2 regions of the Pseudoalteromonas sp. APC 3694 genome follow, and region 1 is predicted to be linked to the other one. Evidence: predicted binding sites of a transcription regulator. Region 1 holds the regulator's gene; the other holds the start of a gene.
What was found. Region 1 encodes LexA, which represses DNA repair genes until DNA is damaged. Its sites were predicted from a motif close to TACTGTATNNNNATACAGTA; they were not measured.

Region 1 (3,432 bases):
GGTTAACTGAAGTTAGGAATGCACAGGACAAGTCAGCAGAATTTACGCGGCTTGGTAGTAAATGGTCACCATTTAAGGACAACTTTATTAATCAATTTGGTGATAAATGTTGGTATTCAGAAGTACCAAGGATTAACACTGATTTCAATGTTGATCACTTTCGCCCCAAGGGTGCTGTGAAGAAAGCCAAAAAGACTTATGCCATGAGAGTGGTAGGTGGACAATCACAAAAACATTCTGGCTATTGGTGGTTAGCATTCGAGCCAAAAAATTATCGATATTCATGTCAATACGCCAATCAACCAAGAGATAATGGTGGAAAACATGATTACTTCCCACTTCAAGATGAAAGCACCAGAGTATGGAGTCAATGTTCGCTAACAAACCATAATGCTGAAGTTCCTGTTCTTATCGATCCATGCGTACTTGCCGATGTTCAATTATTCTCATTTGAAAAATCTCCCGGTATGGCACACTCAAGATTCGACCAAGCAACTGATAAAACAAAATACGAAAGAGTACGGACGAGCGCCAAATGCTATAACCTAAATCACAAAACGGTGAAAGGTAAACGACTAGAAGTAATCACATCTGTTCAGCAAGACTTAAAGCTACTAGAAAGCATTCATGGATTACCGCAGGCGAGTAAACAAGCTATGCAGGTCCATGTAAACAACGCTGAAAATAGACTGGTTGATGCTTGTGATAGAAAATCCCCATTTTCAGCCGCCGCAGTAGCTTTTGTTAAGCCTAAAAAAGTAGAGCCTTGGTTGGCTAATATTTTAAATAGGTTAGATCTCAGTGATTGAGATCTAATAACAGGAAATAAAGAACCCAATTTTTAGCCTTGTTTGATTTAATGCTTAGTTTAAGTTGTGCGCGCCTTACTGCATTTGAGAATTGTAACTTAGCAAAAAGAATGATTAATAACTGTGTGAAGCTGGCGTCAACCAAGAGATTCACCCATTTGGAAAAAAATTCACTGAATCTGAAACCTACAACGGCATATAAGGCATTAATTTATATTTGCGATTTTTAAATAACTGTATATACTCACAGTTAATTGTACTGTATGGAAAACCAGTTGTATGCGACCATTAACGAAACGCCAAGCGCAAATACTCGAACTCATTAAAGTGTTTATTAAAGACACTGGTATGCCTCCTACACGTGCCGAAATTGCACAAACACTGGGTTTTAAAAGTGCAAATGCTGCAGAAGAACACTTAAAAGCATTGGCCAAAAAAGGTGTTATTAAAATGAAGCCAGGCGCGAGTCGCGGAATTCAGCTTGTTGAAGAAGAGGAGCCAGAGCAGTTAGGCTTACCTTTAATTGGCAGGGTGGCTGCCGGTGAGCCAATATTGGCGCAACAGCATGTAGAAAGCCACTGTAAAATTGACCCTTTAATGTTTAAACCTGCGGCCGATTTTTTATTGCGTGTTAACGGTATGAGTATGAAAGACATTGGTATTATGGATGGTGATTTACTTGCTGTGCATAAAACCCAAGTTGCCGAAAATGGACAAGTTATTGTTGCCCGTGTTGACGACGATGTAACCGTGAAGCGTTTAGAAAAAGCGGGCAGAAAAGTACTCTTACATGCTGAAAATGATGAGTTTTCAGCTATTGAGGTTGATTTAGAAAATGAGTCGTTCAATATTGAAGGCTTAGCGGTAGGTGTTATTCGTAACGCTGACTGGATGTAGTATTAAAGCATAATTTAGCGCTTAATGGTGATTAGGCGCTGGGTTTGTTAGCAGCACAATGTCTAACTTATCAAATGTATGACTATATGTTGTTAAGTGCTCCCCCTATCATAAATAAAATCACTAAATACTTTATAAATAAACAAATTTACTCTGCTTTTTTAAGTTAACAATTTTTTATATTTCTATCCTGTAATTTCAATACACCCCTTACTAAACCTGACTCTTAGATTAATTGCCTGACTAGTTGCTATTTTTTTAGCTGCGCATTTTAAAAAATTCACCTTGTCTATTTTTCATACTCACCTTGCTTATTGTTTATTTTTTAACTAGTTATTAAAGAGCTGGAATAAAAATAACTCACAGCTTAGTCGTTTTGAGAACACACATTTACTAAATCCAGCACCCTTATAAAAAATAAAAATAACGAATAGGCGTTTAAGCCGTATGCCTCTTCGCTTTGCGTCAGCAATAGCATCAAAGGAGCCGTCACATGGGTAAGCTGAGTTCTTCCTTGTGGCTTATATTGTTTGTTTTTTCGCAGAATGTGCTTGCTAATAGCCAATATAATATGCGTAAAGGCGTAACCGATATAAGTAATAATGTATACCAACTGCACATGACTATTTTTTTAATATGTTGTGTGATTGGGGTGATCGTGTTTGCCATTATGTTTTGGGCACTCATTCATCATCGCAAATCTAAAGGGGCTGTCCCTGCCCAATTCCATGAAAGCACCAAAGTAGAAATACTGTGGACTGCGATCCCTTTTGTCATCTTAATTGTTATGGCCATTCCTGCGACTAAAACTTTAATTGCCATGGAGGATGCCAGCAAAGCTGATCTCACCATTAAAATTACAGGCTCACAGTGGAAGTGGCATTACGAATATATGGGAGAGGACGTTGAGTTTTATTCCATGCTAGCTACCCCTCAAAATGAAATAACTAATCTTGCTGATAAAAACCCGAATTATTTACTCGAGGTCGATAAACCGCTGGTACTACCAATTAATCAAAAAGTACGTTTTTTAATGACTTCAGATGATGTTATTCACTCATGGTGGATGCCTGACTTTGCCGTTAAAAAAGATGCAAACCCTGGGTTTATTAACGAAACATGGACCAATATTAATGAGGTTGGTACTTACCGTGGGCAGTGTGCAGAGCTTTGCGGTAAAGATCATGGTTTTATGCCTGTTGTAGTAGAAGCTAAAACAGAAGAAGACTTCAAAACGTGGTTAGCAGAGGCTAAACAAGCCAAGCAAAAAGCAGCTGAAGCAGACGCTGCGTTATTAGACCAAGTTGTACCAAAAGAAGAGCTGATGGCGCTTGGTGAGCAGGTTTATATGGCGAGCTGCGCGGCGTGCCATCAGCCAACAGGATTAGGCTTGCCGGGTGTTTTTCCGGCTCTTAAAGGCAGCCCAATAGTCATAGGTGATATCAAAGGGCATATAGATATTTTGCTCCACGGTAAACCGGGTACGGCTATGCAGTCTTTCGCAAAGCAATTATCAATCAAGCAAATAGCAGCTGTTATTACCTATAAACGCAACGCGTGGGGTAATGACACTGGTGATGTAATTCAACCGAGCGAGATACAAGCGGCACTGGATGCTGATGGGGAGGCTAAATAATGAGTAGCATTGCAGAACAACCTAATACCAATGAGGCTCATCATGCCCATCAACCTGCCACAGGCTTTAAGCGCTGGTTATTTACAACCA
Region 2 (3,432 bases), on a different contig from region 1:
CTTTCGGCATGGCTTATATAGAGCTTATCCATAGCGCGGGTCATACCCACGTAACAAAGGCGGCGCTCTTCTTCTAAACGGCCGGTTTCTTCATTACTTTGCTGAGATGGAAACATACCTTCTTCAACACCGACCATAAACACTAAAGGAAACTCCAAACCTTTAGCTGAGTGAAGCGTCATCATTTGTACGGCGTCTTCATGCTCATCGGCTTGGCCTTCGCCAGACTCAAGTGAGGTGTAAGCTAAAAAGCCTTGTAGTGGCGAGCTAAACTCTTCCTCTTCAGGGAGTTCATACTGATCGCAGGCACTAATTAATTCTTCTAAGTTTTCTACTCGAGCGCGGCCTTTTTCGCCTTTTTCAGCTTGATACATGGCCATAAGGCCAGAGGTTTGGATAGTGTATTTGGCTTGCTCTTGCAGCGTTAAGTCACTAATTTTATCTTCAATATGTTCAATTAACTCAACAAACTTGGCAACAGCTCCAGAAGCGCGACCCGATAAATGCTGTTGTTCTACAATGGCTTTAGCAGCATACCAAAGCGGCAAAGATTCAGCGCGAGCGCAGTCACGAATATGGCTTAATGTTTTGTCACCAATGCCTCGGGCTGGGGTATTAATTACACGCTCAAATGCGGCATCATCTTGGCGGTTACCCACTAAGCGTAAGTATGAGAGGGCATCTTTAATTTCTTGACGTTCGAAGAATCGCATACCACCATAAATTCGGTATTTTAAACCTTCTTGTAGCATCGCTTCTTCAAGTACCCGCGATTGCGCATTACTACGATACAAAATAGCCGCATCCTGTAGCGCATTTCCGGCATTTAACCAGCTGCGTAATTTGCTACTCACAAAGCGCGCTTCATCTAGCTCGTTAAAGGCAGCATAAATAGAAATTGGTTCGCCGTCGTTACCGTCAGTCCACAAGCTTTTACCCATACGCTCGGAGTTATTCTGTATAAGCGCATTAGACGCTTTAAGAATAGTGGCAGTCGAGCGATAGTTTTGCTCAAGGCGAATTGTTTCAGCATCAAAGTCTGTTAAAAAGCGTTTAATGTTTTCTATTTTAGCGCCACGCCAACCGTAAATACTTTGGTCATCATCGCCTACAATCATAATACTACTAGTGTCGCCAGCAAGTAGTTTTAACCATGCATACTGAATAGTATTGGTATCTTGAAACTCGTCTACTAGCATGTGCGCAAAGCGCTGCTGATAATGACGCAGCAAGGTTGGGTTATTTTTAAGTACCTCATAGCTACGTAGTAATATTTCAGCAAAATCAACTAGGCCCGCTCTATCACAAGCTTCTTGATAGGCTGCGTAAACGCGCAGCATCATTTGCTCGTTAATATCGTATGCCTGAATATCTTTAGGGCGTAAAGCTTCATCTTTTTTAGCGCTTATGTACCAACCAAACTGTTTGGCTGGCCATTTTTTATCATCAATATTCATAGATTTTAACAAACGCTTGATCATACGAAGCTGATCGTCAGAGTCTAAAATTTGAAAGGCTTCAGGTAAATTTGCTTCACGGTGATGTGCCCGTAAAATTCGGTGCGATAAACCATGGAAAGTACCAATCCACATGCCACCAACAGGGGCTTTTAGAGTTTCTTCAACTCTTGAGCGCATCTCTTTAGCGGCTTTATTGGTAAAGGTTACCGCAAAAATACTGTAGGCAGAGGCTTGCTCTACTTGCATTAACCAGGCAATACGATGAACCAATACTCGAGTTTTACCTGAACCTGCTCCTGCTAATACCAGCATGTTTTGTAATGGCGCTGCAACGGCATCGCGTTGTTTATCATTTAAGCCATCGAGTAATTCTGAAACGTCCATCGTTACGCCTTTTTAATCAATAATGAGAGCAGTATAACAGGTGTTTTTGTTAGGCTAAATAAAATACTGTTTTTATAAACAGCTATTTATAAAATAGGTATTTAAGTTGTTGAATAGTGAACAGTATAAACTGAGCAAGTAACTAAAATAGCTATTTAAAATAGCTAATTTGACTTATTTTTGGCAAAAAATACTAAAGCGATAAATTCGTAATAATTTAACTGTATGATTTGTAAGCCTTAATAAATTGGCATAAAGTGTGTAAGTATAAATAATAAGTACAAATACAAAATTAATTAAACTACAGAGGTTAGTATGTCTCAACAAGGTTCTGGCGGAAATGTAATAGCCGCTCTATGTAATATTTTTTTCCCGGGTTTAGGGCAGTTGGTACAGGGTCGTATTTTATCGGCGCTGGTGTTTGCCATTTTGGTTTTTGGCGGTTACGCGTTATGGTTCTTAGTTGTTCCAGCTATTGTTGGAGCCGTATTCCATTTATGGGCAATTATTGATGCTGCCCGCTATCGCTCAGGCGGTTAGCTATATTGATGATATTGAAATAGCGCCTTGCGGCGCTATTTTTGTATCTGGCTTGCGTTATTCATAACTGACTAGGTTATAATCTGTTGTAATTAGCAGTACTGGAATAAAGTTATGGAATACCAATTTATTCGCGACCCTATTAGTGGGTTAAGAATTAAAATAAGCAGCGAGCATGCGATTATAGGCCGTTGGTTAAATGAAGAAATAGGCAAAGACAAAGTGGCTATGGTGCTGGCGCTTATTAGCTCGGTGAGTTCAAGCTTTGAACCGTTAACACTTAAAGGCCAAGAAATTGACCTGATCCTTTCTAAAGATGAAGCGTTATTTGAAGCGCATGCGCTGCATCAAGATAACGAAGATATATTAGCCTACCAAGATGACGAATTAATGCTTGAAGAGAATGATTTAAGCAGTGGTTGTGGTTTTGAAGACTTTGTTGACCTGATCAACTCATGGCATGAGTTTTCGGCTGGTCGTTAAGTTATATTATCTGTATTATTACCCTAATTATAAATCCAACAGTGGAACCAATATGTCTGCGAATTTAAACAAGCTAGTTGTTATGCTAGAAATGCAAAATGCCATGAATACTAAAGTACATGAGCAATGGTTTAGCCAAGGCTTCGAATGGTACAGAGCTATTTGGGTTGAATGTGCAGAAATGTTAGACCATTACGGTTGGAAATGGTGGAAAAAACAAACACCAGATACTGAACAGGTGATTTTAGAGCTGGTTGATATTTTTCACTTTGGCTTATCGTTGCGTATTGACGGTGAGACCAGCTATGAGCAAATCGCTACGCAGCTACAAACTCAAATGAGCGCCCCACAGCAAGGCGATGATTTTAAACAAACGCTTGAATTATTAGCGGCCAGTGCGGTTGCCAATAAAACTTTTAACGCGGCTGCTTTTGCCGGTTGTATGGCACAAATCGGTATGGATATTGATGATTTATATCGTGGCTATGTGGGTAAAAATACGCTGAACTTTTTCCGTCAGGATCATGGTTACAAAGAGGGTAGCTACATTAAAGTGTGGCATGGC

Region 2: uvrD (DNA helicase II) is a predicted target of LexA. The motif match lies at 1,909-1,928, and genes of this name have one in related genera.

Annotation. Positions count from the first base shown of each region.
Region 1 is NZ_JASDDE010000031.1:34,063-37,494, reverse strand. Features, by position in the region: gene QMA00_RS11785 (hypothetical protein) at 1-809, shown strand, start outside; gene lexA (transcriptional repressor LexA) at 1,089-1,706, shown strand; gene coxB (cytochrome c oxidase subunit II) at 2,200-3,342, shown strand; gene ctaD (cytochrome c oxidase subunit I) at 3,342-3,432, shown strand, end outside.
Region 2 is NZ_JASDDE010000025.1:4,045-7,476, forward strand. Features, by position in the region: gene uvrD (DNA helicase II) at 1-1,844, opposite strand, end outside; gene QMA00_RS10235 (hypothetical protein) at 2,160-2,384, shown strand; gene QMA00_RS10240 (YacL family protein) at 2,499-2,867, shown strand; gene QMA00_RS10245 (dUTP diphosphatase) at 2,920-3,432, shown strand, end outside.